2 regions of the Protofrankia sp. CiP1_Cm_nod2 genome follow, and region 1 is predicted to be linked to the other one. Evidence: predicted binding sites of a transcription regulator. Region 1 holds the regulator's gene; the other holds the start of a gene.
What was found. Region 1 encodes LexA, which represses DNA repair genes until DNA is damaged. Its sites were predicted from a motif close to CGAACNNNNGTTCG; they were not measured.
Positions count from the first base shown of each region.

Region 2: ruvC (crossover junction endodeoxyribonuclease RuvC) is a predicted target of LexA. The motif match lies at 3,434-3,447, and genes of this name have one in related genera.

Region 1 covers NZ_CAKKTL010000093.1:1,260-16,943, forward strand. The annotation lists gene hflX (GTPase HflX) at 1-1,296, opposite strand, end outside; gene NBW84_RS12325 (EAL domain-containing protein) at 1,381-2,289, opposite strand; gene miaA (tRNA (adenosine(37)-N6)-dimethylallyltransferase MiaA) at 2,355-3,269, opposite strand; gene lexA (transcriptional repressor LexA) at 3,287-4,036, opposite strand; gene NBW84_RS12340 (LysM peptidoglycan-binding domain-containing protein) at 4,322-4,624, shown strand; gene nrdR (transcriptional regulator NrdR) at 4,802-5,263, shown strand; gene NBW84_RS12350 (vitamin B12-dependent ribonucleotide reductase) at 5,332-8,307, shown strand; gene NBW84_RS12355 (hypothetical protein) at 8,451-9,197, shown strand; gene NBW84_RS12360 (hypothetical protein) at 9,191-9,673, shown strand; gene NBW84_RS12365 (amylo-alpha-1,6-glucosidase) at 9,794-11,197, opposite strand; gene NBW84_RS12370 (RNA polymerase sigma factor) at 11,590-12,867, shown strand; gene NBW84_RS12375 (acetoacetate--CoA ligase) at 12,981-15,011, opposite strand; partial or broken gene NBW84_RS12380 (PAS domain-containing protein) at 15,427-15,684, shown strand, end outside.
Region 2 covers NZ_CAKKTL010000068.1:2,098-17,556, forward strand. The annotation lists gene yajC (preprotein translocase subunit YajC) at 14-613, opposite strand; gene ruvB (Holliday junction branch migration DNA helicase RuvB) at 812-1,864, opposite strand; gene ruvA (Holliday junction branch migration protein RuvA) at 1,874-2,704, opposite strand; gene ruvC (crossover junction endodeoxyribonuclease RuvC) at 2,701-3,237, opposite strand; gene NBW84_RS10045 (alpha/beta hydrolase) at 3,712-4,716, shown strand; gene NBW84_RS10050 (YebC/PmpR family DNA-binding transcriptional regulator) at 4,906-5,661, opposite strand; gene pdxT (pyridoxal 5'-phosphate synthase glutaminase subunit PdxT) at 5,760-6,467, opposite strand; gene pdxS (pyridoxal 5'-phosphate synthase lyase subunit PdxS) at 6,461-7,477, opposite strand; gene NBW84_RS10065 (hypothetical protein) at 7,686-8,375, opposite strand; gene NBW84_RS10070 (glycosyltransferase family 4 protein) at 8,522-9,655, opposite strand; gene NBW84_RS10075 (phosphatidylinositol mannoside acyltransferase) at 9,652-10,704, opposite strand; gene pgsA (phosphatidylinositol phosphate synthase) at 10,751-11,443, opposite strand; partial or broken gene NBW84_RS24225 (Cys-every-fifth RiPP peptide CefA) at 11,584-11,694, opposite strand; gene NBW84_RS10085 (elongation factor G-like protein EF-G2) at 11,995-14,211, shown strand; gene NBW84_RS10090 (HIT family protein) at 14,495-15,055, opposite strand.

The DNA.
Region 1 (15,684 bases):
CGTGTGCTCGAGGCCGAGGACCTCCCCGCGGGCGTACACCCGGGAGACCAGGTCACCGCGGGTGAACGGCAGCAGCACGCACACCTCGACGTCGGGGTGGGGGACGCGCTCGGTCAGCTCCGCCACCAGGGCGGCCAGCCCCTCCCCGGTGCGCGCCGAGACGAGGAGCGCGCCGGGGACGGCGCGGCGCACCCGGGCGAGCACGTCCGGGCCGGCGGCGTCGATCTTGTTCACGACCAGCAGCTCGGGGACGTCCCCGGCGTCGATGTCGTTGATCACGGTGCGGACCGCGGAGATCTGTGACATCGGGTCGGGATGCGAGCCGTCGACGACGTGCAGCAGCAGGTCGGCGTCGGCGACCTCCTCCAGGGTGGAGCGGAACGCCTCCACGATCTGGTGCGGCAGGTGGCGGACGAAGCCGACGGTGTCGGCGAGGGTGAACGTCCGGCCGTCGGGCAGCGTGGCCCGCCGCACGGCCGGGTCCAGCGTGGCGAACAGGGCGTCCTCGACCAGCACCCCGGCGCCGGTCAGCCGGTTGAGCAGCGAGGACTTGCCGGCGTTGGTGTAGCCGGTGATCGCGACCGCGGGGATGCCGCTGCGCTGCCGCGCCGAGCGTTTGGTCGTCCGGACCGTCTTCATCCCGGCGAGCTCCCGGCGGAGCCTGGCCATGCGCGTGCGCAGCCGCCGCCGGTCCGTCTCGATCTTCGTCTCGCCGGGGCCGCGGGTGCCGATGCCACCACCGGCGCGGGACATCGACTCACCCCAGCCACGCAGCCGCGGCAGCATGTACTGCAGCTGCGCGAGCTCGACCTGGGCCTTGCCCTCCCGGGAGGTGGCGTGCTGGGCGAAGATGTCGAGGATCAGCGCGGTCCGGTCGATGACCTTGACCTTGACGACGTCCTCCAGCTGGCGCAGCTGGCCGGGGGTCAGCTCACCGTCGCAGACGACGGTGTCGGCGCCGGTGGCGGTGACGACGTCGCGCAGCTCACGCGCCTTGCCGGAGCCGACGTACGTCGCCGAGTCGGGAGTGTCCCGACGCTGGACGAGCGCGTCCAGGATGACCGAGCCGGCCGTGGCCGCCAGGGCGGCGAGCTCGGCCATGGAGGTCTCCGCCTCGGCGGCCGTGCCCGAGGTCCACACCCCGATGAGGACCACCCGCTCCAGCCGGAGCTGGCGGTACTCGACCTCGGTGACGTCGTCGAGCTCGGTTGCCAGGCCTGGTACCCGGCGCAGTGCCAGACGGTCGGCGAGGTCGAGCGCCTCGCCGGAGGCGTCGAAGAGGGCGGGAAACGTCATGTCGCTGCCTCCTTTATCGCAGGCTCCCACGTCCGTTCCGGGGCCGCGACCGAATTTTCTCGACCGGACGACGGTGGTTCCCGGTCAGATGACGGCGGCCATGCTGGCGGTGCCGGTGGCCCGGTCACCGCGGTCGGGCGCGGCGCGCCCGGCGCGTCCCGTGCCGCTGGCCGGCCGGGAGCGCCCGTGGCGCCGGTTCGGCCGGCCGCGGCCCAGGGCGATCATCCGGGCGTCGTCGGTGGGGACGGGCGGGCAGAACAGGCGGCCGGCTCCCCGGTCACAGTGCATCGCCGCCAGCCGGGACGCCGTGACCGCGCTGTCGACGCCCTCGGCGGTCACGACCAGCCGCCGCCGGTGGGCCAGTGTGATGATCGAGGCCAGGACAGCCTCGCCCTCCAGGTCCCGCTGCATCGCGTGCAGGAAGCGGCCATCGATCTTCACCATGTCCAGCGGCAGGACGTCGAGGGTGGACAGCGACGCGTACCAGGTGCCGAAGCCGTCGACGCCGATGGCCGGCCCGAACGAGCGCAGCCGGGCCAGCAGCCGGGGCACCCCGACGCGCGCGAGGCCGAGGGTCTGTTCGGTGAACTCCAGCCCGAGCGCTCCCGGCGGCAGCGCACGGCCGTGCAGGAGCTGTTCCACCTCGATCGCGAAACCGGGCCGGGTCAGCTGGTCGGCGGTCACGTTGACCCACAGCCGGGGCGGGCGGATCGCGGTTCCCGCGGCCATTTCGTGCCATGTCCGGGCCTCGGCCACGGCGGTGCGTAACACCCAGCGGCCGACCTGGTCGGACAGGCCCGCGGCCGCGGCGGCCGGCATGAACTGCGACGGGTTCATCAGCCCCCGGTCGGGATGGTGCCAGCGCAGGAACGCCTCCATCCCGGGGACCGACCCGGTGCGCAGGTCGACCTCGGGCTGGTAGTGCAGTTGTAACGACCCGTCGTCGAACGCGGCACACAGGGCCGGGACGAGGTTCAACTCGATCGCGGTCACACATGTCTCCAGACGACGGGTGTCTCCAGCCGGCGGGAAGAACGAGCCACGGAGTCGTCGCACGTTCAGGCCGAGTCGACCATGCCCGCCACCTGTTCGACGTCGGGACGGTCCAGCCAAATTATGCGAGGATCGCGCCGAAACCACGACCTTTGTCTGCGTGCAAGTCGGCGCGTCGCGGCGATTGTCGCGAGCCGGGCCGACTCGGCCGAATCGAGCGCGCCGTCGAGCCAGGCGAGAACCTGGGCGTAGCCCAGCGCCCGGGACGCGGTGGGGCCGTCCCGCAGGCCCATGTCGACGAGGGCGCGGACCTCCTCGATCATGCCGGCGGCCCACATACCGGCCACCCGGCCGGCGATCCTCTCGTCGAGCTGCGGGTGGTCGATGCCGAACTGGACCACGTCGTAGACCGAGCGGTGCTCCGGCAGGGAGGCGGTGAAGCCGCCGGTGAGCTCCACCACCTCCAGCGCGCGCACGATACGCCGGCCGTTGCCAGGCAGGATGGCCGCCGCCGCCGCCGGCGCCCGCGCGGCGAGATCGGCGTGCAGCGCGGCCGGGCCCCGCTCGGACAGCTCCCGCTCCAGCCGTCCCCGTACGGCCGGGTCGGTGCCGGGGAAGGCGAGGTCGTCGAGGACGGCCCGGACGTAGAGCCCGGAGCCGCCCACGAGCACCGGCGTGCGGCCGGCGGCCAGCAGGCCGTCGACGGCCTGCCGGGCCAGCGCCTGGTAGGACGCTACGTCGGCGGCGCGGGTGACCTCCCAGACATCGAGCAGGTGATGGGGGACACCACCGCGTTCCGCCGGCGGCACCTTGGCGGTGCCGATGTCCATCCCGCAGTAGAGCTGCATGGAGTCGGCGTTGACGATCTCACCGCCCAGCTCGGTGGCCAGCGCGATCGCCAGGTCGCTCTTGCCGGCCGCTGTCGGCCCGACGACAGCCACGACCCGGCCGGCGCGGTGCCGGTCGACACCTGTGCCCATGCTCACTCCCGGGAGGATCAGACCCGGCGAAGAACCGCGACGATCCGGCCGAGGATCGTCGCACTGTCACCCGGAATGTCAGCATAGGCCGGATTCTGCGGCTCGAGCCAGACGTGGCCGTCACGACGGCGCAGCGTCTTGACCGTCGCCTCGCCGTCGATCATCGCGGCGACGATCTCGCCGCTGTCCGCGACCGGCTGCTGGCGGACGACCACCCAGTCGCCGTCGCAGATCGCGGCGTTGACCATGGAGTCCCCGACGACCCGCAGGGTGAACAGGGTGCCCTCCCCCACGATCTCGCGGGGGAGCGGGAAGACCTCCTCGACCGCCTGCTCGGCGAGGATCGGCCCACCCGCGGCGATGCGGCCGAGGACCGGCACATAGGCCGCCTGTGCGGGGCCAGCCGCCGACGAGCCTGCCGCGAGCGTACCAACGGCGGGCGCCTGGCGTGGCACGGGGCGTACCGGTGCCTGCGCGGAGAGGACCTCCATGGCCCGCGGGCGGTGCGGGTCGCGGCGCAGGAAGCCCTTCTCCTCCAGCGTCTTGAGCTGGTGCGCGACGCTGGACGTGCTCGTGAGCCCCACCGCATCGCCGATTTCCCGCACGCTCGGCGGGTAGCCTCGGCGCTCGACGGCGTCGCGGATCACCTCAAGCACCCTGCGCTGGCGGGGGGTCAGGCCCGTGGCGTCCGCCGGCCCGTCCGGCAGGTCGCGCACGGAGCCGCGGGGTGGCCGGCCGCGGCGGGTGCGGTTGTCGTCGGTGGTCATCCCTGCCGTACTCCTTCGTTGTCGGTCATGGCAGACTTGCGCTCCCGGCATATCCGACGTTCTGCCGTGAACCGGAGCTGGCGGCCACGACCTGGATCTGACCTGAATCTGATCGCTACGACCGTAACCGCCGCGGCCGGATATCTCAAACGTCTGTTCGAGCGTGTCACGACGATTCCGTCGGGACCGTGCGGTACAAACTCGATCAGACGTTCGATCGAACGGATGTTCTTTGATCATGTTGTTGGAAGTGGTATGTGCTGGTGGAAGTTGGGGAGGTGGACGATGCGGGCGTCGGCTGAGCCTCCGCTGCGGCTGACCGGGCGGGGCCGGGTTGTCCTGATTGTCCTGGTCATGCTGGTGTCCTGCCTGGTGCTGTCCGTGGCCCGGGTGACGTCGTCGGCCGCGCCGACCGGGGACGACCGGCCGGTGCGCGTCCACGTGGTGCGTTCCGGGGAGACGCTGTGGGGCATCGCGCGCGCGCTGGCTCCCGACGGTGACACCCGGGTGGTCGTGGCCCGGCTGGCCGGCCTCAACCGGCTGGAGACGACCGATCTCGTCCCCGGTCAGATGCTCCGTCTGCCGTGACGGGCCTGCCATGACGGGCCTGTCATGACAGGTCCGCATGAAGGGTCTTCTGTGATGCATGTGTCATGAGGTTCCGCGGGTGGGCCAGCTTGCCAGCTCGTGGTGTCCGGTCCTAGTGTTGACCACAACATCTTGTAGTTACGTGGCTGTAAGTCGACAAGATCTTGGAGGTTGTGCGTGCGGTGTCCGTTCTGTCGGCACCCTGACAGCAAGGTTGTCGACAGCCGGGAGGCCGAGGAGGGCGCCGCGATCCGTCGCCGTCGGTCGTGCCCGTCCTGCGGCCGTCGTTTCACGACGATCGAAGAGGCGTCACTGCGAGTCATCAAGCGCAGCGGTGTCACCGAGCCGTTCAGCCGCGGGAAGGTGATCGCCGGCGTGCGGCGGGCATGCCAGGGGCGGCCGGTCCAGGCGGACGCGCTGGCCCGGCTCGCCCAGCTGGTCGAGGACACGCTGCGTGCCTCGGGGGCCGCCGAGGTCGCCTCGGACGAGATCGGCCGGGCGATCCTCGGGCCGCTGCGGGAGCTCGACGAGGTCGCCTACCTGCGGTTCGCCTCGGTGTACCTCTCCTTCGACTCGCTGGCGGACTTCGAGACGGCGATCACCGACCTGCGCGGGCGGGCCGACCGGGCGCCGTCGTAGCCACGCACCCCGACGCGACAGACAGCTGGTGAGAAACACCATCCGACCGACGCCAGACGAGGAGCGCCATGACCGACAACCGTGGCACGAAAGCGACCAAGGCCGCCCCCAGGGCCGGCACCAAGGCCGCCCCCAGGGCCGCTGGCCTGCAGGTGCGACGCGTCAACACCTCGCCGGGCGTCCACCCCTATGACGAGGTCACCTGGGAGCTGCGGGACGTCGTCATGACCAACTGGCGCGACGGCTCGGTCAACTTCGAGCAGCGCGGGGTGGAGTTCCCCGACTTCTGGTCGGTGAACGCCACGAACATCGTCACGAGCAAGTACTTCCGCGGCGCGCTCGGCAGCTCCGCCCGCGAGTGGTCCCTGCGCCAGCTCATCGACCGGGTCGTGCGCGCCTACGGCGCGGCCGGCACCGAGCACGGGTACTTCGCCTCGCCGGCGGACGCCGAGATCTTCGAGCACGAACTGACCTGGATGCTGCTGCACCAGGTGTTCAGCTTCAACAGCCCGGTGTGGTTCAACGTCGGCACCCCCGCGCCGCAGCAGGTCTCGGCCTGCTTCATCCTCTCGGTCGACGACACGATGGAGTCGATCCTCAACTGGTACCGGGAGGAGGGGCTGATCTTCAAGGGCGGGTCGGGCGCCGGGCTGAACCTGTCGCGTATCCGATCGTCGAAGGAGCTGCTGTCCTCCGGCGGCACCGCTTCGGGCCCGGTGAGCTTCATGCGCGGGGCCGACGCCTCGGCCGGCACGATCAAGTCGGGCGGCGCGACCAGGCGGGCCGCGAAGATGGTCGTGCTCGACGTCGACCATCCGGACATCGTCGACTTCGTCGAGACCAAGTCCCGCGAGGAGAGCAAGATCCGTGCGTTGCGGGACGCCGGCTTCGACATGGATCTCGGCGGCCGTGACATCGTCTCGGTGCAGTACCAGAACGCCAACAACTCCGTGCGGGTGACGGACGAGTTCATGCGGGCCGTCGTCGACGACGCCGGCTTCGACCTGCGGGCCAGGCTCGACGGGCGCACGATCGAGACCCTCCGGGCCCGGTCGCTGTTCCGCTCCATCGCCCAGGCGGCCTGGGACTGCGCGGATCCCGGGATCCAGTACGACGACACGATCAACGACTGGCACACCTGCCCGGAGTCCGGCCGGATCAGCGCCAGCAACCCGTGCAGCGAATACGTGCACCTGGACAACTCCAGCTGCAACCTGGCGTCGCTGAACCTGATGAAGTTCCTGCGCAAGGACCTCAGCTTCGACGCCGACGCGTTCGTGGCGGCCGTCGAGCTGATCATCACGGCGATGGACATCTCGATCTGCTTCGCGGACTTCCCGACTCCGGAGATCACGCGGGTGACCCGGATGTTCCGCCAGCTCGGCATCGGCTACGCCAACCTCGGCGCGCTGCTGATGGCCACCGGCCGCGCGTACGACTCCGAGGGCGGCCGGGCCATGGGCGCGGCCGTCACGTCGCTGATGACCGCGACGGCCTACCGCCGCTCGGCGGAGCTCGCGGCGGCGCTCGGGGCCTACGACGGCTTCGCCCGCAACACCGACGCCCACCGCCGGGTGATCCGCAAGCACGCCGCCGCCACGGACGCCGTCCGCACGGTCGGGGTCGACGACGCCCGGGTGCTCGCCGTCGCCGCCCGCGAGTGGGAGCGCGCCCAGGGCGTCGGGGAGAAGCACGGCTGGCGCAACGCGCAGGTCAGCCTGCTCGCCCCGACCGGCACGATCGGCTTGGCGATGGACTGCGACACCACCGGCATCGAGCCCGACCTCGCGCTGGTGAAGATGAAGAAGATGGTCGGCGGCTCCAGCATGCGGATCGTCAACCAGACGGTTCCCGCCGCGCTGCGCGCTCTCGGCTACGCCGAGGAGACCGTCGAGGCGATCGTCGAGTACATCGCCGAGCACGGTCACGTCATCGACGCCCCCGGCCTGCGCCGCGAGCACTACGAGGTCTTCGACTGCGCGATCGGGGAGCGGGCCATCAGCCCGATGGGCCACATCCGGATGATGGCGGCGGTCCAGCCGTTCCTGTCCGGCGCCATCTCCAAGACCGTCAACATGCCCACGTCGGCCACGGTCGAGGACGTCGAGCAGATCTACCTGGAGGGGTGGCGGCTCGGTCTGAAGGCGCTGGCGATCTACCGGGACAACTGCAAGGTCGGCCAGCCGCTGTCGGACCTGCGCGGCGCGAAGCGGTCCGTGACCGGGGGCGCGGGCGAGCAGCCGGCCGCACAGCCCGCCGCCGCACAGCCCGGGGAGCACCGTCCGGTCCGGCGCCGGCTGCCGAAGATCCGCCAGTCGCAGACCGTCTCCTTCACCGTGGGCGGTGCCGAGGGGTATCTGACCGCCGGGTCGTATCCCGACGACGGGCTCGGCGAGGTCTTCATCAAGATGTCGAAGCAGGGCTCGACCCTCTCCGGCGTGATGGACGCGTTCGCCATCGCGGTCTCGATCGCGCTCCAGCACGGCGTCCCGTTGGAGACCTACGTCCGCAAGTTCATCAACATGCGCTTCGAGCCGGCCGGCATGACCGACGACCCGGACGTGCGGATCGCCCAGTCGGTGATGGACTACCTCTTCCGTCGCCTGGCCCTGGACTACCTCCCCGAGCAGACCCGCGCGGAGCTCGGCGTCCTCAGCGCGCGGGAGCGGGCCCGCCAGCTCACCGGCCAGCACGGCGGGGCCGGCCAGCCGGACGCGGTGGAAACGGACACGGTGGAGACAGCCGACGCCGGGCCGGCCGAGGCGACCGGCTCCGCGACGGCCGGGCCCGCGGCGAACGAGGCGGCGGCGGCCGGTGCCGCGGCGGTGCCGACGGTGCCCGCCGAGACCGGTCACACCCACCCGGTGGGCCTGTCGGCCCGGGAGGTGCGGGGCGAACTGCCGCGCAGCGTCCCACCGGGCGAGGCGCTGTCGGCGCAGAACGTGGTGGACGCGCCGCTGTGCTTCACCTGCGGGGTCACCATGCGTCCCGCAGGCAGCTGCTACGTGTGCGAGCAGTGCGGCTCCACCAGCGGCTGCAGCTGAGACCGGGCGGTATCGCGGCGGGATGCGGTATTTCGCCTGATCTAGATAGCCTTCGGCTGTCGAGCCGTCGCAGGACCACGCCGAGCGCTGTCCGTAGAGTTGCGTTGATCGGGTTGTGGTCGGTAGGCAGCGGAGGCCGGTGCGTGGACGAGATCGACTCGCTGGAGGGGGCGACCCTGGTCAGGGTGCTCTCCCAGCTGCGCACCGGCTTTGAATACCGTCCGAGTGCGTTCCCGGCCTCGGTCGCGCTGTGCGGGCTGCGGGACGTTCGCCACTACAAGGTCGCCGCCGGCGGCAGCCCAGAACTGTCCGGGGGGCCGAGCCCGTTCAACGTCATCGTCGAGTCGCTGCGACTCGGTGACTTCACGCTGGACGAGATCCACGATCTTTACAGTCAGCACACGGCAGAGACCGATCGGGTGTTCACCGATGAGGCCGTGGAGCAGGTGCACCGGCTGACCACGGGCCAGCCCTGGCTGGTCAACGCGCTGGCGGCCGAGATCGTCGACCGGATGAAGGTCCCGGTCACAGAGCCGGTCTCGGTGGAACACGTCAACGCTGCCCGGGAACGGATCATCCAGGCCCGGCCAAGTCACCTCGACTCACTCGTCCGCCGGCTCCAGGAGCCGGCGGTACGCCGGGTTCTCGAGCCCGTTCTCGCTAGCACCGACGAGCCGGCTGACCTGACCTGCTCGGACGACCGGTCCTATGCGCGCGACCTCGGCCTGGTCGCCGAGACGCCCGACGGCGGCCTGCGGATCGCCAACCCGATCTACGATGAGGTCATCGCCCGCGCGCTGGCCGAGATCGTCGTGCGTGACCGGGGGCGCTTCCAGCACCGCGGGACTTCGTCCGCCCCGACGGCCGTTTCGACGTGCCGGACATGCTGACCACGCTCGCCCGCTATTGGCGGAACAACGAGCCAATGCTCAGGGTGAAGAGGCCCTACCGGGAGGCCATCCCGCACGCCATCTTCCTGAGCTGGCTCGACCGGGCTGTGAACGGCGACGGTGACGTCTTCCGGGAGTTCGCCGCCGGCGGCGGCTGGGCCGACATCCATATGACCTGGCGCTACACCGCCCCCGATGGCACCAGTGCCGAACAGCACGAGGCTTTCGAGGTGAAGACCCACCGCCCCGGCTACGCCGACCCGGTCAAGGAAGCGATGACCCAGCTCGACGGCTACCTCAACCACCTCAGCCTGGCCTCGGGCTACATCGTCATATTCGACCAGCGCCCGCGGCCGGAGTCCGCCGCCGACGGCCCGCTGACGACCCAGACCAGCCCGGCCGGCCACACCGTCACCATCGCCCGCCTCACGGTCCCGCCCTCACCCGGCGAACAGCCTGCGGCCTCGTCGTCGTAGCCCACGCCACAGCGCCGCCCCGCACCGAATCGATCTTGACTGCCGCGGGAATACCGCAGATCACGAATATGTGCCTTCCGCCAGTATCGCGGGAGCCGGTGGACCCGGCGCGGCGGCTGGTCAGCCGCCGTGCCGGGTCAGGTGCTCCCCGTCCGCGCCCGTGCGGGCGGACGGCAGGCGGTGGGCCGGTTTCCGGCCGTCGAGCAGGTCCAGGAGCAGGGCTGCCGTCCACGAGAAGTGGTTGCTGCCCACTCCGGTGCCGTCGAACGGTGAGTAGTACTCGTACAGGCCCTCGGAACCGGCGATCATCGAGATCGTGTCGGCGCGCAGCCGGTCGGCGAGCTCGCCGCGGCCGGCGCGGTCGAGCCCGTCGGCGAGCAGCCAGTTCATGTTCACCCAGACCGGGCCCTGCCAGTAGCAGCGGGGCTGGAAGTCGGGATCGTCGGTGGGGGTGCTGGCGATGCCGTGGGCCGGCCAGAACCGCGGTGCGGTCATCCGGCTGACAAGATCCTCGACGCCGGCGGGGGGCACGACACCGGCGTACAGGGCGAGGAAGCCGGCGATCGTGGGCCTTCGGATCAGCCGGCCGGAACGCGCGTCCCGGCTCCAGTACATGCCGTCGGCGAACAGGGCGGGCAGCGCCGCCCTGGTCCGGCGGGCCGAGCGCAGCAGCTGCGCGGGCAGCTGTTCGCCGATGTCGGCGGCGATGTCGCGCAGGTGGTCGTTCGCGCGGGCGAGAATCGCGTTGAAGGCGACATCCTGTACCAGCGGGACGCGGGACGCACGAATCCGGCTGAAGTCGTAACGGGCGTCGCGTAGCTCCCCGACCAGGTGGTAAAGGGTGAACAGGTCGGTGGCGGACAGCCGCTGGTCGGACGGAACCTCCTTGTTGTCCCGGCGCAGGGCGTCGAGCGCGCCATCCCCGTTGAGCCGGCGGATGAGCTTCAGGGGGATGGGAGCCGCCCTGCGGGTGAGCTCCATCCAGGCGGGGGTGTTGTCCATCCCCGACTCCCACGAGTGGACCAGAGTGACCAGCCCGGTGTCGTCGGGGTCGCGTTCGCGGTACAGCCAGCAGTGGTAGCGCAGCAGGCCCGGATAGACCGCCCGGTAGAACTCGCGGCGCCGGGCCGGGTCGAACACCTCGCCGACGCGGACGACAGCTTCGGCGATCATCGGCGGCTGGGTGACGCCGGTGGTCTGCACGTGCCGCGGGCCGGCGTCGACGAGGTCGGAGCGCCACCGGTCGGGCCCGGCGTGGTAGCTGCCGGAGCCGGAGAAGATGACGTGCGGGATCATCCCGTTGAGCCACTGGCCCTGCAGCAGCGCGAGGATTTCCCGGCTGGCCCGTCCGGGGTCGACGTGCCGTAGCCCGATGGCGATGAAGCAGCTGTCCCACAGCCACTGGTGGGGGTAGAGCGTCGGGGAGGGCCGGGTCGCCTCGCCCAGATCGTTGTCCCGCAGTACCTCGATCGCGGACGTTCGGAGTTCGGCGAGCACCTCGGACGACAGGGCCGGCGATGACATCGTGTGAGGGTACCGGGGCCGGTGGCCGGTAGCGCCGGAACCTCGTGGCACCTTCGTGATCTCACGTACTCTCAGTGACGATTGTTACGGTCTGTCCACATTGTTGTGGTCATGTTGGTGGAAAATTGGGGCTAGTCTCGTTCTCGACAGCGCGGACGTGGAGAACTGAAGAGATAATTAGTTATTCGTGACACACTGGCCGATCCGCGGAGTAGTCTTCGCGACAGCGGGTGCGGCGTCCCGAGGGTGAGGGTCTACACTGCTTCGTAGACCCGGCGATCGCTTACGTCCGGTTGTGTCTGAACGCGGAATGGGAGAGACGTCCCCAGGCGTTGCCCATACGTGCAAGCACCAAGACCCGTCACCCGCACCGACCTTCGGATCTGCTACTGATGACGCTGCCTGCCCTCGAACTTCATGAGCGCTCCGATGAGCCGCGTACGCGTGCCGTGAGCACGCGACGGACTCGTCGGTCATCCACTCCTGCCCGCACGACGCCCAGCCGCAGCTTGGCTGCCGTGCCCGATGATACCGACGAACTCGACGTCACTCAGGTCGCCGAGCTCGTCGCGCGTGGACGTGAGTCCGGCGAACTCAGCCGTGCCGAGCTCCGTGAGGCACTGGAGACCGCCGATCTCGGTCTTGAACTGCTGCCTGTCCTGGTCGCCCGGCTGACCACACTCGGGGTCGAGGTTCTCGACGAGGAAGAAGAGGAGGCGCCGGGCGGGGCTGCGGCCACGCGCGCGACGTCCGAGCACGCCGGGACCGCCGACCTCGTCCGTATGTACCTGCGTGAGATCGGCAAGGTGCCGCTGCTCAACGCCGCGCAGGAGGTCGAGCTGTCGAAGCGGGTCGAGGCCGGGCTGTTCGCCGAGCACAAGCTCGACACCGACCCCGACCTGGCTCCGGAGCTGCGCCGGGACCTGCAGACCCTGGTCCGCGACGGGCACGCCGCCAAGCAGCAGCTGGTCTCGGCGAACCTGCGCCTGGTCGTCTCGGTCGCCAAGAAGTACAGCGGCCGGGGCATGACCCTGCTCGACCTGGTCCAGGAGGGCAACCTCGGCCTGATCCGCGCGGTCGAGAAGTTCGACTACGCCAAGGGCTACAAGTTCTCCACCTACGCCACCTGGTGGATCCGGCAGGCCATCGGCCGAGCCCTGGCCGACCAGGCCAGGACCATCCGGATCCCGGTACACGTGGTCGAGCAGATCAACAAGATCACTCGGCTGCAGCGGCAGCTCGTCTCCACGCTCGGCCGGGAACCGACCGACGAGGAGCTGGCGCTCGAGCTCGACATGCCGATCGAGCAGGTCGTCGAACTGCGGCGGTACGCGCAGGACACGGTCAGCCTGGAGACCGCGGTCGGCGACGACGGCGACTCCGTCCTCGGTGACTTCATCGAGGATGCCGACGCCACCTCGCCCGCGGACGCCGCATCCTACGGCGCCATGCAGGATGAGATCGAAGGCGTGTTGAGCGGGCTCACCCCGCGTGAGCGTGAGGTGATGCGGCTGCGGTTCGGCCTCGCCGACGGCAAGCAGCACACCCTCGCCGAGGTGGGCAACCGGCTGGGGCTGACCCGGGAACGGATCCGCCAGATCGAGCGGGACACCCTGCGCGAACTGCGCAAGCCGGCGGTCGCGAGCAGGCTGCGGGAGTTCCTCGACTAGTTGCCCCGCGTACGGCTGGTTTCCGCGTAGAACGCGTACGACGTGACGATCCCCTGCCCGGGTAGTTGACCGGGCAGGGGATCGTCACGTCGTAGGACCGGTCAGCGGACCGGTCAGCGGGTCGTCGGCGGCATGAACGGCAGCAGCGCCTGAGGGTTGGCGACGGCGCCGAGGCTGACCGCGCGCTCCAGCGGCTCGCCCAGCAGCAGCCGTCTGACCGGCACCTCCAGTTTCTTGCCGTTCTGGGTGCGCGGGACCTCGGCGATCTCCTCGACGCGGTCGGGCACGTGACGGGGGCTGAGCTCACGGCGGATCGTGGCGCGCAGCGTCCCGGTGAACGCGTCGTCGAACACCACGCCGCCGGCCAGGCAGACGTAGAGGACGAGCTCCCCACGCCGGCCGGCGGTCGAGGTGTCGATGACGATACTTTCGGTCACGCCGGGGATGCTCTCCACCACCTGGTACAGCTCGGCGGTACCGATCCGGACGCCCGCGCGGTTCAGCGTGGCGTCGGACCGGCCGTGGATGGACACCGCCCCGCTGGCGGTGATGCTCGCCCAGTCCCCGTGCCGCCACACGTCCTCGTAGGCCGAGAAGTAGGTTGCCCGCAGCAGCGAGCCGTCCTCGTCCCCCCACAGGGCGACCGGCATGGACGGCATGGGGGCGGTGACCACCAGCTCGCCGACCTCGTCGACGACCTCCTTGCCCTGCTCGTCGAAGGTGGTCACCGCGCAGCCGAGCCCACGCATGGGGATCTCCCCGGCGCGCACCGGCAGCGTCGGCAGGCCGAGCACGAACGCGGTGCACACCTCCGTCCCACCGCTGATGGAGGACAGCATCAGGTCGTCGCCGACGGACTCGTACACCCAGGCGTACGTCCGCGCGGGCAGCGGCGCGCCGGTGGATCCCACGGTGCGCAGCGCCGAGAGGTCGGCGATCTCACGGGGGACCGTGCCGGAGCGCGCGCAGTCGGTCAGGAAACCGGGGCTCGTCCCGAAACAGGTGACTCCGGTGGCCTCGGCCAGCCGCCAGAGGGTGCCGGGGCCGGGGAATTTCGGGCTCCCGTCGAAGAGCACCACGGCCGCGCCGGCGAGCAGGCCGGAGACGAGCAGGTTCCACATCATCCAGCCGGTGCTCGTCACCCACAGGAAGCGGTCGTCCGGCCCGATGTCGAGGTGGAGCACCAGCGTCTTGAGATGTTCGAGCAGGATGCCGCCGTGACCGTGCACGATCGGTTTGGGTTTTCCGGTCGAGCCGGAGGAGTACAGGATCCACAGCGGCGCGTCGAACGGGAGACGGTGGAAGGCCGGGACGGCGTCGTCGCACCCGGCGAGCAGGTCCTCCCAGGCCAGCAGGCCCGGCAGGCCGGTGGCGCGGGCCCGGTCGAGGGCGTCCGTGGCCAGGTAGGCGACGACGACGGTGGCGCGCAGGCCGGGCAGCCGCTCGGCCGCCTTGGCCAGCACGCCGAGCGTGTCGAACGACCTGCCGCCGTGGGTGTAGCCGTCGACGCCGATGAGCACGGTCGGGCGCACCTGGGCGAAACGGTCCGCGAGGCCGGTGGGCCCGAAGTCGGGGGAGCAGGACGACCAGACCGCCCCGATCGCGGTGGTGGCGAGCATGGCGACCACCGCGTGTATGCAGTTCGGTAGCACGGCGCAGACCCGGTCGCCCGGCCCGACCCCCAGCCGGCGCAGGCCCGCGGCGGCCGCCGCGACCTCGCGGCGCAGCTCGTCCCAGGACACCACGGCCGTGGTGGCGTCCTCGCGTACGGCGATCACCGCCGGCGCCGGCCCGTGGCGGGTCAGGGCGTTCTCGGCGTAGTTCACCCGGGCGGTCGGGAACCATCGGGCACCCGGCATCCGCGCGTCGGCGAGCGCGGGCCCGTCCCCGCGTTCGCCCTCGACCGCGCAGAAGTCCCAGACCGAGTCCCAGAAGCCGTCGAGATCGTCCACCGACCACTGCCACAGGGCGGTGGCGTCGGTCAGCCGTCGGCCCCGTTCGGCGGCCAGCCACTCGAGGTAGGCGGTGACCCCGGCGGCGCGGACCCGCCGCGCGGACGGCGTCCACAACAGTTGTCCCTCGATGCCGGTGTCCGCTCCGGTCTCCGGTGCGGGTCCGTGTTCGTTGCCGTGTCCAGCAGCCACGGACCCAGACCCTAACGAATCCCCGGCGACAGGGCCCGGCATGATCCTGGGCGTTTGGCCCCGGGCATTCATCACAATGGAACGACAAAGGATGTCGATAATGCGGCCCATGTTCCCGGGGAATCCGTTGGGCCCGATATGGCCGGGCCGGGCCGGCTACTGTCAGGGGCATGGGCGGGTGCTGCCCGGCCGGGCGGCCCAGGGCCGGCAGCGGCCGGGAGAGGACGGGCGGGACGCCGCCGGGCATGCGACGTCGCACATGCGATGCGCGCCACCCCTGTCGGTCGATGGACAGCGCACGGCCTGCCCGGCCCGGCACGATCGGGCGCATGAGGTGTCTTCCAGGCTCAGGGTGTGTCCCGGGCCGTCGAAGGTTTTGGGCACAACGGTGCCACACCGGCCACAATCGTCTCCCATGACGACGCCGTTCCTCGGGGAGCTTTCCGGACAGCCGCGGAGCGGGCCGGCGGGTGACCAGGCCGGCTGGAGCGAGGCTCACAGGGCCCACCGGACGAACGGCGCCGGCCACCCGGACGCGCAGAGAGCCGAGGACGCCGAGGTGGCCGGGGACGACGACGGCAGGGGCACCGCCGGGCGGGAGCCCGCCGAGGCCGGCCCGGGCGGGAGCCCGCCGCGGCCGCCCGCCGCGGTGGAACCGGTCATCACCCTGCTC
Region 2 (15,459 bases), on a different contig from region 1:
GTCGGCGTGCCGTTCACCGCTCCGGCGTCGCTTCCCCGGGATCCTCGGACCTGCCGGCATCCGGCCGCCGGTGGCCGCCGGTCGTCTCTCCGCCGCCGGTCGTCTCTCCGCCGCCGGTCGTCTCTCCGCCGCCGGTCGCGTCCGTTCTCTTGGTCGTGTCGACGGGCGCCCGGCCCGAACCGTGGTCACCAGCCGCCCCGGCGTCCTCGTCCCGGTGGCCGTCGCCCTCGTCGCCCTCGTCGCCGTCGTCGCCGTCGCCGTCGTCGTCGCCGTCGTGGTCATCATGATCGCCGTGGTGCGCCCCGTCCTCTCCCGCCGGGGAGACGACCCGGACGACCGCGGAGCGGGTGAACCGGCAGACCACGTCCGGCGCCACCTCCAACAACACGTCACCGTCTTCGACCTCGACCACCGTGGCGTACAGCCCCGCGGTGGTCACGACCAGCGCTCCCGGCTCGAGCGAGGTCAGGACCTGCTGCTGGGTCCGCTGACGGCGCCGCTGGCTGACGACGAAGAAAACGACGAGCGCCAGCAGCAGGACCAGGGGAAACAGCCCACCGAACCCACTGCCGCCGTTCTGGGCCGCATCCTGTGCGACCACGATCACCTGCACGTCCACGTCCTCCCATGTCGTGCGGCCGATGGTACGTACCGGCCGCGAGGCTCCCGACGCCAGGGGCCCCGTCGGGACCGCGTCCGGCCAACGCCACCAAAGGGTGGCGAAGGAACCGCGGCGCCGGGGAAACCGGCGGGCGTCCACCGCTCCCAGCCGTCACCGGCGACGGGGCCCAGCCGTCGTCGGCGAAGGGGCTCAACCGTCGCCGTCGGTGAGGGGGAGCGGAGCCTGGGAACGGCCCAGCAGGCCCTCGACCGGGTCGAGGCCAAGATGGGTGAAGGCGGCCGGGGTGGCGATGCGCCCCCGGGGGGTCCGGGCGAGCAGGCCGGCGCGGACCAGGAACGGCTCGGCCACCTCCTCGACCGTGTCCGGCTCCTCCCCCACCGCCACCGCCAGGGTCGCCAGGCCCACCGGGCCGCCGTTGAAGCGGCGTACCAGTGCCTCCAGCACCGCCCTGTCCAGCCTGTCCAGGCCGAGCGCGTCGACGTCGTAGACGCGCAGGGCGGCCTGGGCGACCTCACGGGTGACGACCCCGTCCGCCCGTACCTCGGCGTAGTCACGCACCCGTCGCAGCAGCCGGTTGGCGATCCGAGGGGTTCCGCGTGACCTGCCGGCGACCTCTGCCGCGCCGTCGTCGGTGAGGCGCACGCCGAGCAGCCCCGCCGAGCGGACCAGCACGTCGATCAGCTCGTCGGTGCCGTAGAAGTCCATGTGGGCGGTGAAGCCGAACCGGTCGCGCAGCGGCCCGGTGAGCAGGCCGGAGCGGGTGGTCGCGCCGACAAGGGTGAACGGGGCGATCTCCAGCGGGATCGCGGTGGCGCCGGGGCCCTTGCCCAGCACGACGTCGACCCGGAAGTCCTCCATCGCGGCGTAGAGCAGTTCCTCGGCGGGACGCGCGATGCGGTGGATCTCGTCGAGGAAGAGCACCTCGCCCGGGGCGAGCGCGGTGAGGATCGCGACCAGATCCCCGGCCCGTTCGACCGCCGGCCCGCTGGTCATCCGCAGCGGGACCGCCATCTCCCGGGCAATGATCATGGCCAGGCTGGTCTTGCCGAGCCCCGGCGGCCCGGACAGCAGGACGTGGTCGGGCGGACGCGCGCGGGCCCGCGCCCCCTCAAGCATGATCATTAGTTGTTCGCGGACCTTCTGCTGGCCGATGAACTCCGCCAGTGTCCCCGGCCGCAGGCCCGCCTCGAAGGCACGCTCCTGCGGCTCGGCCACCGGCGAGACCAGCCCCTCGACGTCCATCAGCCGCCCTTACCGGGGCCGCAGCGCGGCCAGCGCCCGACGCAGCAGCACACCCATGGGATCCGCCGCCTCGGCACGGCTGCCGCCCGCCCCGCCGGTGCCGGCGGTGGCGGCGGTGGCGGCGGTGGCGATGCTGCCGGCGGCGATAGCCTGCGGGCTACCGGGGACGTCACGGCCCGCCCGGCCGCCCGGCCCGGCACCACCGCGGCCGTTGCCGGCCGGCACCGTGGCCAGCGCATCGGCCGCGCTGGCGGCCAGGGGGTCGGCCAGCGCGGCGGCCAGCGCGTCGTCGGCCTCCCGCGCGGTGTAACCGAGCCCGAGCAGCGCAAGACGGACCTGCTCGGCGGCGGCGACACCCGTACCCGCGGCCGGCGTGGCACCGCCGCCGGTGCCCCCGCCCCCACCCACACCGTCATCTCCCGCGGACGGCATCGGCGTGGGCGGGCCGAGCCGGTCCTTGAGGTCGAGGACGATGCGCTGCGCGCCCTTGCGGCCGATGCCGGGCACCTTCGTCAGCGCCGCGAGATCCTCCGCCGCGACCGCACGGCGGACGCTGTCCGGGCTGTGGACGCCGAGCACGGCCTGGGCGAGCCGGGGGCCGACCCCGGAGGCGCTCTGCAGGGTCTCGAAGACGTCACGCTCGTTGGCGTCGACGAAGCCGTAGAGCGTCAGCTCGGTCTCCCGGACGACCAGGGTGGTGACCAGTCGTGCCTGCTGCCCGACCCGCAGCCCGGCCAGGGTCGTGGGGGTGCACTGGACGAGCAGCCCGACCCCGCCCACCTCGACGACGGCGGCGTCGGGCGACAGGGCGGCAACCGTCCCGGCCACGGACGCGATCATCTGCGGCTCCCGCTGGCGGCCGCGGAAGCCTGCCTGACTGCGGCCTGCATCCGGGCGAGCGCCGGCCCCCGCGACAGGTGGCACAGCGCAAGAGCCAGGGCGTCGGCGGCGTCGGCCGGCCGCGGCGGGTCGGACAGCCCCAGCAGGCGGCTGACCATGAAGGTGACCTGGGCCTTGTCCGCCCGGCCGCTCCCGCTCACCGCGGCCTTCACCTCGCTGGGGGTGTACAGCGCGACCGGCAGGCCACGGCGGGCCGCGCTGACGATCGCCACCGCCCCGGCCTGCGCGGTACCCATGACCGTCCGGACGTTGGCCTGGCTGAACACCCGCTCGACAGCGACCGCGTCGGGGCGGTGCCGGTCCATCCACTCACCGAAGCCGCGTTCGAGCGCCCACAGCCGGGCGGCGACGTCGTCGGCGGCGGGCGTGCGCAGCACACCGACCTCGACCAGCGACGCCCGCCGGCCCGGCCCGCCCTCGACAACCCCGAGACCGCAGCGGGTAAGCCCCGGATCGACCCCCAGCACCAGCACCGGCACCCTCCACGACCAGCTCGTCGACCGTCGTCCCGACCGTCCGCCGGGCATCGTGACCGCCGGACGGCCCGCAGCGGCCGGCTGCCAGCCCGGGACGACAACCCGGGGAGACAACCGTGATCACGCAGCCCTCGGCCCGCCAGCGGGCCGGGGAACCGGCCCTCCCGGCGGTTCGCCACGATTGTGGCATGCCTGAACGCCTGTTCGAGCGCAGCGACACGCCTACCCAGACGCCGACCCGACAAACACCCACCGCCGGCCGGGCAGCGGCCCGGCCATCACCCACCGCCGGCGGCCGGCGTCAACCGGCTGTCCGCAACGCCACCCGCGGCCATCGGCCCGGTGCGGATCAGCATATGGTGAGATGACCGGCGGTGCCCCGTGGAGATCGCCGACGCCCCGCCGGGCCAACGGGAAATCCTGCCGACAAGCACCGGGAGACGCCGGGAAACCGGGAAATGAGGTCCACGCATGGGCTCCGATCCCGCCGCCGGCACCGAGCCGGCCGTGCTGGCGCAGCCAGCCGTGCCGGCGCAGCCAGCCGGGCCGGCGGCCGGACACGGCGACGGGCGGGCGCCACGCGCGGATCCGCCGGGCCAGCCACGTCACGTCCGCCTCGACGCCGGTGACGTGGAACTGTCCGGGCTGCTGGCCGAGCCCGACGGCCAGCCGCGGGCTCTCGTCGTCGGCCTGCCCGGCGGGGGGATGCGCGCATCCTACTTCCACGGCCGGACGCACCCGGACCTGTCCCTGCTGGCCATCGGCACGGCCCTGGGATTCAGCGTGCTGGCGCTGGACCGCCCCGGCTACGGAGCGTCGGCGGGGCTCGGCCTGCCCCACCAGCGGCTGGCCGGGCAGACCGCCATCACCTGGCGGGCGCTGGAGGCGTTCACCGCGTCCCATGCCGTGGGGGCGGGCCTGTTCCTGATCGGCCACTCGTTCGGCACGATGCTGTCGGTGTCGCTCGCCGCGGACGAACGCGGCGAGCGTCTGCTCGGGCTCGACGTCTCCGGGGTGGGAGCCCGATACCGTGACGGCCTGTGGCCGTCGCGGATCGCCGCCGACAGCAGCGCCGCCGAGATCCACCGGGAGCATGCCCTCGCGGCCCGCAGGCTGTTCTGGGGGCCGGAGCACCTGTACCCGCCCGGCACGTTCGTCCTGGGGACGGTACCGACAGCCCCCGTGCCGGCCGGCGAGGCATCCGATGCCGCGAAGTGGCCGCGGTGGCTGCCTCTGCTGGGCCCGCGGGTGCGGGTGCCGGTCCGCTGGACGCTCGCCGACCACGAGGCCTGGTGGGATCTTGACGAGGCGATGGATGCCGAGCTGCGGGCCGCGTTCAGCGCCGCGCCGCACTTCGAGCTGGTCCGGCAGCGCGGCGCGGGCCACAACATCAGCCTGGGGTGGGCGGCCCGCTCCTACCACCTGCGGGCGCTGTCCTTCGCCGAGGAGTGCATCCGCGACCGGGACACGGACTGACCACGCCTACCCCCGCAACAACACACCCCCGTAACAACAAGTACCCCAGAGCGATACAATCCGTCACAACATACTCCATGACGGCACGTATTCCGGAACGGTCTATGCCCATACTGTGACGATATCGGCACGAACGGCGATGTCGGAGGTCTCGGAATCGCGGTGGCACCGGCGCCGCCGGGGAGCCGTTTAGGCCGAGACCAGCTCCATGATTTCATCGGAGATGTCGGCGTTGAACCAGACATTCTGGACGTCGTCGAGGTCCTCGAGTGCCTCGACGAGCTTGAGGACCTTGCGCGCCGCCTCCTCGTCCAGCGGCACGCTGACGCTGGGCAGCCAGGACAGGTCCGCCGAGGCCACCGTGAGCCCCGCGCCGGTGGCCCCGACGCGCACCGCGTTGAGGTCCGTGGCCTCCGAGACGACCTCGAAGGTGTCACCGAGGTCGTTGACCTCCTCCGCGCCGGCGTCGAGCACCGCGGCCAGGACGTCGTCCTCACCGAGGTCAGGGGTCTTCGTGACCAGGACGACGCCCTTGCGGTTGAACAGGTAGGACACCGACCCTGGATCGGCGACGCTGCCGCCGTTGCGGGTGATGGCCACCCGCACGTCCGAGGCGGCCCGGTTGCGGTTGTCGGTCAGGCACTCGACCAGCACGGCCACCCCGTTCGGCGCGTACGCCTCGTAGGTGATCTCCTCGTAGCTGGCCCCGCCGGCGAGCTCGCCCGATCCCCGCTTCACGGCGCGGTCGATGTTGTCGTTCGGTACCGACTGCGACTTCGCCTTGGCGATGGCGTCCGCGAGCGTCGGGTTCCCGGCCGGATCCCCGCCGCCGGTCTTGGCCGCCACCTCGACCGTCTTGATCAGCTTCGCGAACAGCTTGCCGCGGCGCGCGTCGATGACGGCCTTCTTGTGCTTGGTGGTCGCCCACTTGGAGTGACCGCTCATGCCGTGCCCCTCACCCTGTCCCTGCTCCTGCCTGCCATCTGTGCCCCGTACAGCTGTGCCCCGCGCCCCGTGCCCCTGTGGAGCCGTGCCCTGTGCGGCTAGGCCTCGTGCGCGGGTGTGCCCCGTGCGGCCCGTCTGCCCCGCGCGCCTTCCACCATGCCGACGAACAGTTCGTGTATCCGCCCGTCGCCGGTGAGCTCCGGATGGAACGCGGTCGCCAGCACGCCCGCCTGGCGGACGGCCACAATCCTGTCACCGACCCTACCGAGCACCTCGACCTCGTCCCCGATCTTCTCCACCCAGGGCGCCCGGATGAAGACCGCCCGGACCGGGCCGCCGGCGACACCGGCGATGTCGATCTCCGCCTCGAACGAGTCGACCTGGCGGCCGAAGGCGTTGCGCCGCACGACCACGTCCAGCCCGCCCAGCAGCGGCTGGCCGGGCCTGCCGTCCAGGACGTCCCCGGCCAGCAGGATCATGCCCGCGCACGACCCGAACACCGGCAGCCCGGCCGCGATCGCGTCCCGCAGCGGCTCCAGCAGCTCGAACACCCGCAGCAGCCGGCCGATCGTGGTGGACTCGCCGCCGGGCAGCACCAGCCCGTCCAGAGTGTCCAGATCGGACGGCCGGCGCACCTCGACGACCTGGACGCCGAGCGCGGCCAGCGCCCGGGAATGCTCGCGGACGTCGCCCTGCAGCGCCAGCACGCCCAGCCGCGCCGCGCCGCGTGCCGGCCTGACCTGTGCCGGCGCGGCCTCGCGCTCCGAGGCGGTCTGGGGCCAGTGCGCCTCGGGACAGCTCACCATCCGCGGTCGGCGAAGCGGTCCGCGGGCGCAAGATCGCTGACGTTGATGCCGACCATGGCCTCGCCGAGGCCGCGGGAGACCTTCGCGATGACGCCCGCGTGGGCGTACATGGTGGTGGCCTCGACGATCGCCCGGGCGCGCCGCGCCGGGTCACCGGACTTGAAGATGCCCGAGCCGACGAACACACCGTCCGCCCCCAGCTGCATCATCAGGGCGGCGTCCGCGGGCGTGGCGATGCCACCGGCGGTGAACAGCACGACCGGCAGCGCGCCGAGCCGCGCGACCTCGGCGACCAGCTCGTAGGGAGCGCGCAGCTCCTTGGCCGCGGCGAAGAGCTCGTCGGGCGGCAGCGCGGACAGCCGCGCGATCTCCGCCCGGATCGTGCGCATGTGCACGACCGCGTTGGAAACCTCGCCGGTGCCCGCCTCGCCCTTCGAGCGGATCATGGCCGCGCCCTCGCCGATCCGGCGCAGCGCCTCCCCCAGGTTGGTCGCGCCGCACACGAACGGGACGGTGAACCGCCACTTGTCGATGTGGTGGTGCGGGTCGGCCGGGGTGAGGACCTCGGACTCGTCGACGTAGTCGACCCCCAGCTCCTGGAGCACCTGGGCCTCGACGAAGTGGCCGATGCGCGCCTTGGCCATCACCGGGATCGACACCGCCTCGATGATCGATTCGATCATCTCCGGGTCGCTCATCCGGGCGACCCCGCCCTGGGCGCGGATGTCGGCGGGCACCCGTTCCAGGGCCATCACGGCGACGGCGCCGGCGTCCTCGGCGATCCGGGCCTGCTCGGCCGTGACCACATCCATGATCACGCCGCCCTTGAGCATCTCCGCCATGCCCCGCTTGACCCGGGCCGTGCCCAGGTGGGCGCCACCTCCCGCACCGGCCACGCTGCCCGCACCGGCTGGGACGGGCGGGCCGGGCAGCGTGGCCGTGGGCACGGATCCGTGGTCCGGTCCGTGGCCCCGCGAAGCGGGCTCGGCAGCGGTCAGGCCCTCGGACATGGCATGCCTCTCTGTACGCAGACGGGACCGGCGCAGGCATCGGTCCGCGGCGAACATCCCAACTGGGCCGGACGCCGACAAACCACGGCTTCCACGAGCGCAGCCACGTCGGACACGCGGCAGTCAGCCCGGACGGAAGACATCCCATCCTACGACCGGAAGGCCGTACCGGACGGGATGGCGATTACGATCGACAATAGCGAAGAATTTACGGTGCGAACCTGGACATATCGTTATCATATGTACTGCCGCCATGCCTGTCGCTGTCGCGCGCGGTCCTGTCATGCGCGGTCCTGTCATGCACAGCGCTGTCACGTGCGGTGTCATGCCTGCCGTCGCCGTCACGGCCGTCGGCGTCGGCGTGGCCGTTCCTGCCCCCGGTGTCACCACGCATCGGAAGCGCGTCGTCGATCTCGAAATAGGTGGGCAGCGGCCCGCGGCCGGACAGCCGCAGCGCCCGCACGACCCGTCTGGCCCGCAGCGCCCGCACGTCGCGTACGGCGTCGTTGTGCAGCTGACGGGCGAGCGCGACCCGGGCGGCGGCGACGTCCACCGCGTGCAGGGCGTCCGGCGCCCGGTCCGCCGTCGCCGTGACCGCCGGGGAGCGCAGGGCCCGGCTGAGGCTGTTCTCCGCCTCCTCGGTGTCGTTGCCCAGCGGGCCGCCCGCCGCGGGCCCCGCCTGCGCGGCCCGGGCCCGCTCCACCGCCTCGCCCAGCTCCGCCAGCTCGCACCGCCGGGACAGTTCCCCGGCCACCTCCACGCGCAGCGCCAGCTGGCTGATCAGGCCTGCCCGGGCGTCGTCCACCCGGACTGCCAGGCGGTCCAGCCGGCTGGCCAGCCAGGTCAGATAGGTGGCTACCGCCACCACAACCACGACCGTAACAACGACGAGAGTCACCTCGCGCAGCGTAGTGAACGTGGGGTAGGAGAGCGCCAGCGGGCATGAATCTCCTCACACCGCGGGCATGAATCTCCTCACACCGCATGGTGGAATCTCCTCACACCGCATGGCGGAGCGCCGGGCGCGACCGGCGCCAGGACACGTCAGACGCTGTTCGCCGCCAGCGACACCGGCCTGTCCCCGGCAACCATCTCGTAGACCCCGACGATCCGCTTCGCGATCACCGTCCAGTCGTAGGCGGCCACCACCGCCCGGCCCCGCTCGGCCAGCCGCCCGCGCCGTGCGGGATCGGCCAGCAGGTCGGCGAGGGTGTGGGCGAGGGCGGCCGCGTCGGCGACCGGGAACAGCCGGCCGGCCTGGCCGTCGTCCAGGACCCGGCGGAAGGCGTCGATGTCGCTGGCCACCACCGGAACGCCCGCGGCCATCGCCTCCAGCAGGACGATGCCGAAGCTCTCCTGCCCCGTGTTGGGCGCGCAGTAGACCTCCCCCGAGCGGAACACCCGGGGCTTGTCCGCGTCGGAGACGAGCCCGAGCAGGTGGACGCGGCCGCGCAGGGCCGGCTCGACCCGCTCGAGCACCGCCTCCCCGTCGCCGGGGCCGGCGACCAGCAGCCTGGCGTCGGCGCGGCGCTCCACCAGCGTCGGCAGGGCCGCGAGCAGCACGTCCAGGCCCTTGCGCGGCTCGTCGATGCGTCCGAGGAAGACGACCGTGGAGCCGTTCGAGACCGGTTCGGGCAGCGGGGCCGCCCGTGCGAAGGTGGGCACCGACACGCCGTTGGGGATGAGGATCGCGTCCACGCCGAGATGCTCGACGATCGTGCGGCGGGCCGCCTCGGACACCGCGATGCGGGCCCGGACCTTCTCCATGGACGGCTGCAGCGCCCCGTGCGCGGCCGTGAGGATCTTCGAGCGCGGGTTGGACGTGTGGAACGTGGCGACGATCGGGCCGTCGGCGAGCATGCAGGCGAGCAGGCTGACGCTCGGCGCCGTCGGTTCGTGCACGTGCAGGACGTCGAAGTCGTGCTCGCGCAGCCACCGGCGTACCCGCGCCGCGGACACCGGCCCCATCAGCAGCCGGGCGACCGAGCCGTTGTAGGGCACCGGCACGGCGTGGCCGGCGTCCACCCCGTACGGCGGAAGCGCGCTGTCGCCGCCCACCGGTGTGATCACCGATACCTCGTGCCCGAGGGCGACCAGGGCCTCTGCGAGATCACGCACGTGGACCTGGACCCCGCCGGGAACGTCCCAGGTGTAGGGGCAGGCAAGGCCGATCTTCATGTTCTCGGCCCCGGCCCTGGCTCGGGCTCCGACCGCGGCGCTGGCTCCGACCGCGGCTGCGGTAGCTCCGGCTCCGTCGGTGCCGCAGCCTCCGTCGCTGTCTGCGTCGGTGTCTGCGTCGGTGTCTGCGTCGGTGTCTGCGGTGGTGTCTGCGGTGGCGTGGCCGGTGGCTCGTCCCGCCAGATGCGCTGGAGCATGTGCCAGTCCGCGGGATGGGCGGCGATGCCCTCGGCGAACGCGTCGGCCAGCGCCTGGGTCATCCGCGCCACGTCGGTGTGCGGCACCGCCGGGTGGATGCGCACCCCCCAGCCGTCCCGGTCGAACCAGAGCGTGGCCGGCAGCAGGGTCGCGCCGGTCCGTAACGCCAGGGCGGCCGGCCCCGGCGGCATGGTGGCCGTCGCGCCGAAGAACACCACCGGCACGCCGTCCGCGGAGATGTCGCGGTCGGCCAGCAGGCAGATCGTGCCACCCGCGCCGAGGCGGTCGGCCAGCAGGCCGAAGGGGGGCCGCTCACCCCCGGTCAGCGGGATGACCTCCATGCCGAGCGCCGAACGGAACCGGACGAACCGGTCGAACAGCGACGCCGGCCGGAGGCGTTCGGCCACGGTCGTGAACGGCTCACCGGTGGCGGCCAGCCAGGCGCCGGCATGCTCCCAGTTGCCCATGTGCGGTAACGCGATGACGGTCCCGCGGCCGCTGGCGATGGCGTCGCGCAGACGTGGCTCGTCCAGCATGCGCATTCCCCCGATGATCCGCTCGCGGGAGATGTCCTGGAGGCGGAAGACCTCCAGCCAGTAACGCGCGTAGGAACGCATGGCCGCCCGGGTGAGCCGGTCGAGATCGGTGCCGGGCGGGGCGACACGGGCCAGGTTGGCGCGCAGCCGGCGCGCGCCGCGGCCACCCCGCCGGACGGCGACGTCGGCCACCACCGTGAACGCCACAGCCGCCACCCGCTCGGGCAGCAGCCGGACCACCCGCCAGCCCGCCGCGTACGCCAGACCGGTCATCCGCGCGCGGGACACCCAGGGCTCGGCTCCCAACCACGTCACCAGCCAAATCCTGGTCATTCGCGCGCGGGACACCCGGTACGCGCCGTCAGCGGGCCCGCGGGCCGGCGGTGGGCCCGGCCGGTGTGGCGTCGGCGCCGGTGGCCGCGGGCACGGCGGCGGTGCCGGCCGCCCCGGCCCCCCGCAGATACTGCCGACGCACATGAACAACACGTTGCGTCACCGTCAGGACGGTGGCGCCGGCAAGGAACCACAGCGCGGCCGGCAGCAGGTACGGCACGCCCAGGCCGTAGAGACCGGCCGCGACCAGGACGATCAGCAGGCGCTCGCCGCGTTCGGCGAACCCTACGTCACACCGCAGCCCGAGGCCCTCGGCCCGCGCCTTGACGTAGGAGGTGATCGAGCCGGCCACCAGGCTGATCAGGGCGGCCACGCACAGTGGCAACGAGTCGCCGTCACCGGCGTACCACAGGATCAGCGAGCCGAAGATCGCGCCGTCCCCGACCCGGTCGGAGGCCGAGTCCAGGAACGCGCCCCACGGCGAGGAGATCCCACGGGCCCGGGCGATCAGGCCGTCGAGCAGGTCGGAGAAGACGAACAGTGTGATCACGAGGGTGCCGACGAAGAAGACCCCGCGGGTGAAGAAGCCCAGAGCGGCACCACTGACACCGATGGTGCCGACGATCGTCACCGCGTCCGGCGACACCGACGACCGGGCCAGCCGCTCACCCAGGGGATCGAGCACCCGTTGAATCTGCGGCCGCGCCTTGCTAGCGAGCATGTACGTCCCGTCGTGTACGTCCGGTGCTGTCCCTCACAGTACCGCTGTGACCATCGGCAACCAGTTCCTTGCCGGACCGACATGGGTTGTTCACATGCCGGCGGAGGGGGAACCTGTTCTCACGAGTTTTTCACAGCCGCTCACCGCTGACCGTCGGCACAACAACCGTCAACGTGACAACCGTCAACGTGACAACCGTCGACACCACAACCAGTGACGGGGCAGGTGTCGACACGACAACCGTCGGCACCACACGTCGACCCGACAACAGCCGGACCGTTTCCTTACACCTCCACATTCCTTCACCCACGCAACCAACCCTCCACCCACACAACCAACCACCCATACAACTCTTCACCAACACAACCATCACCACTGACACAACCACTCATGACGACACGATCACGCGACCCGCCGCCGGCCGCCCGGAGCGGGTCGGCCCGTCGCGCTCGTCCAGTCACCCAGGCGGGGTCCACTGGTCCAGCCCTCCCAGCCGCCCAGTGGCCGTCACCAGGGCCACCGGGTGGCCGTGTCACACCGGGGAGGCGCAGGTGAAAACAACCGTATGCAATGATCGTCCCGACCTCGAGCAGCTGGCTGACGTACGCAACGTCATTCTTGTCGGCCACACCGGCGCGGGTAAGACGACTCTTGCCGAGAGCCTGCTGGCCGCGGCCGACGAGGGCGAGGCGGCGCAGAGCCGTCCCGTCCCGCCGCGGCATACCGATCACGACGATGCCGAGCACCGCCAGCGCACGATCAGCCTGGCCGTCCTGTCCACCACCCACCGGGGCATGCGGATCAACCTGCTCGACACCCCCGGGCTCGCCGACTTCATCGGCGACCTGCGCGCCGGGCTGCGCGGCGGGGACGCGGCCCTGTTCGTGGTCAGCGCACTCGACGGCGTCGACGGCTTCACCCAGCTGCTGTGGGACGAGTGCGCCGCCGCCGGCACACCCCGGGCCATTGTGATCACAAAGCTGGAGCACCCCCGGGCCGACTTCGCCAGGACCGTCGCCACCTGCCAGAAGCTGTTCGGCCCGGGCGTGCTGCCGCTGCACCTGCCGGTGCGCCTGCCGGCGGCGAACGGGGCCGCGCCGGGACACGGCGGCTACGGCGGCTACCGGCTGGTCGACCTGCTCTCCGCGGACGGCACCGGGAACAGCGCCGCCCAGGCAGCGGTGGCCGCCGCCCGTGGCGCCCTGATCGAGGGGATCATCGCCGAGAGCGAGGACGAGTCCCTGCTCGAGCAGTACCTCGCCGGGGAGCGGCTGGCACCGGGCCTGCTGCTCGGCGACCTGGAGACCGCGGTCGCCCGCGGCCGCTTCCACCCCGTCCTGCCCGTGGCCGGCCCGGCCGGTGCCGCCGGCGGCGGGAGCGGTGACATGCTGGGCGCCACCGAGCTGCTGGACCTGTTCACCCGGGCGTTCCCCTCCCCCGCCGAGCACCGCCTGCCGGTGAGCACCCGGCTCGACGGGTCGTCGGGCCCACCGCTGTCGGCCGACCCCGACGGCCCGCTGGCCGCCGAGGTCATCAGGACCACGACCGACCCCTATGTCGGGCGCATCTCGCTGGTCAGGGTGTTCTCCGGGACGCTGCGCGCGGACATGGCCGTGCACGTCTGCGGGCACGGCCGGGCCGAACGCGGCCATCCCGACCATGACGACGACGGGCGGATCGTGGGGATCTCCCGGCCGGCCGGGAGATCCGGACAGCAGCCGGCGCGGGCCGTCCGGGCCGGCGGTCTGTGTGTCGTGGCGAAACTGGCCACCGCGGAGACCGGCGACACCCTGTCCAGCCCGGACGACCCCATCCTGCTGCAGACGTGGTCGATGCCGCGGCCGCAGCTGCCCGTGGCGATCCGCTCGCGGACGAAGAGCGCGGAGGACAAGCTGTCGACCGCGCTGGCCCGCCTCGCCGCGGAGGACCCGAGCCTGACGGTGGAGTACGGCACCGAGACCGGCCAGCTCGTGCTGTGGTGCATGGGCGAGGCGCACAGCGACGTCGTCGTCGAGCGGCTGCGGGCCCGCTACGGCGTGGACGTCGACCGGGTGCCGCCGCGGGTCCCGCTGCGGGAGACGCTGCGCGGGCCGGCGCGGGGCACCGGCCGGCACGTCAAACAGTCCGGCGGCCACGGCCAGTACGCGATCTGCCACGTCGCGGTGGAGCCGCTGCCGGCCGGCAGCGGCCGGGAGTTCGTCGACGAGGTGGTCGGCGGCGCGGTCCCCCGGCAGTTCATCCCCTCGGTGGAGAAGGGCGTGCTGCGCCAGCTCGACCTCGGGGTGGCGGCCGGATATCCGCTCGTCGACATCCGGGTACGGCTGGTCGACGGCAAGGCCCATTCGGTGGACTCCTCCGACATCGCCTTCCAGGCCGCCGGGGCGCTGGCGGTGAAGAACGCCGCCCGGGCCGCCGGGATCGTCCTGCTCGAGCCAGTGCTCGCTGTCTGCGTGCTCGCCCCCGACGAGCACATCGGCCCGGTGACCAGCGACCTCGCGGCACGGCGCGGCCGGGTCGTCGGCATCGAGCCGGTCGGCGCCGGGCAGGCCGGCGGGCAGGCCGGCGGGCAGGCAGCGCACGGGAGTGGTGCGGGCCGGACCCTGGTGCGGGCCGAGGTGCCCGAGAAGGAGATGCTGCGGTACGCGGTGGACATCCGTTCGCTGACCCAGGGCACCGGCACGTTCACCCGTGACCATCTGCGTTACGAAGCGGTCCCCGAGCACATCGCCGCCGAACATCTCGGCGACAGGCCCGGCGAAACCGGATAGCACCGGTTTCGCCGGGCCCGAGCCCGCGGTGGGCCCGGATCAGTACCGGTCCGGGCCCACCCCGCCGTGCCGTCCCCCGACCGCCTCCTGGCGGGCACGGGAAACCCGTTGGCGGGTACGGGAACCGGTCCCGGCCCCGACAGCCGCCGGGACGCGGCATCAGTGAACGCGGCCCTGAGAAACACGGGGGAACGCGAGGAAAACAGCGCCGAAAAACATCACCGGAGACAGCCGTGCGCGGCGCACGGGGGAACCGTGCCGGCCTGCCGGCGGGGACCGGCGCCTATTCGGTTTCCTTCCACGCGGCGGCGGTGATCTCGCGGGTCTGGCCCAGCAGCGCGGGCAGGACTTTCGTGCCGCCCACGACCGGCATGAAGTTGGTGTCACCGCCCCAGCGCGGCACGACGTGCTGGTGGACGTGCTCGGCGATACCGGCGCCCGCGACAACGCCGAGATTCATCCCGATGTTGAAGCCGTGCGCGCCACTCGCCCGTCGCAGCGCCCGCAGCGCGTGCTGGGTGAACAGGGCCATTTCGGTGGTTTCGGCGTCCATCAGGGCGGCATAGTCCGGAATATGCCGGTACGGCACGATCATGAGATGCCCGGAATTGTACGGGTAAAGGTTGAGAACGGCGTACACGGTCTCGCCTCGGGCGACGACCAGCCCGTCCTCGTCCGACAGGGACGGGATCTCACAGAACGGGCACTGCTGGCCGGCGGGCCGCTCCCCCTTGACATACGCCATCCGGTGCGGTGTGTAGAGGCGGCGGAACGCGTCCGGGCTGCCGACGCCGTCCTGCGCCTCCAGCGAGACACCCTCCGGTGCGCTCGGGGTCACGTCCACGAACTGCCCGTTCCCGCGCCGCCCACGGGCAGCGCGATGCTCGCGGGCGGCATGCTCACGGGTGGCCTCGCAGACGGCGCGGTCACGGACCTGGGACCACCCTGGTGGTGTGTCACTGGCGGGGCCTCCCGATGTGTCCGGAAGCTGGCTGGGCACGCGCGCCGGCTGGACGGGGCTGGAGACGGCGCTTCCGCCAGCCGCGCCACGGCCCGCGCATTGATGTACACATCTACCTACTCCGCCCCGGGCGCCGCGTCAAAACACCGCTACGCCCCAGGATGCCCGGTTGGGCGCCGCGCCACCAGCCACGAGATGCGCACAGAAGCCGACCACAGGTCACCACGCCTCGGCCGGCCGCCCGCGACCCCACGCCGCGATCGATGAACTTCTTGTCAACCACAGGA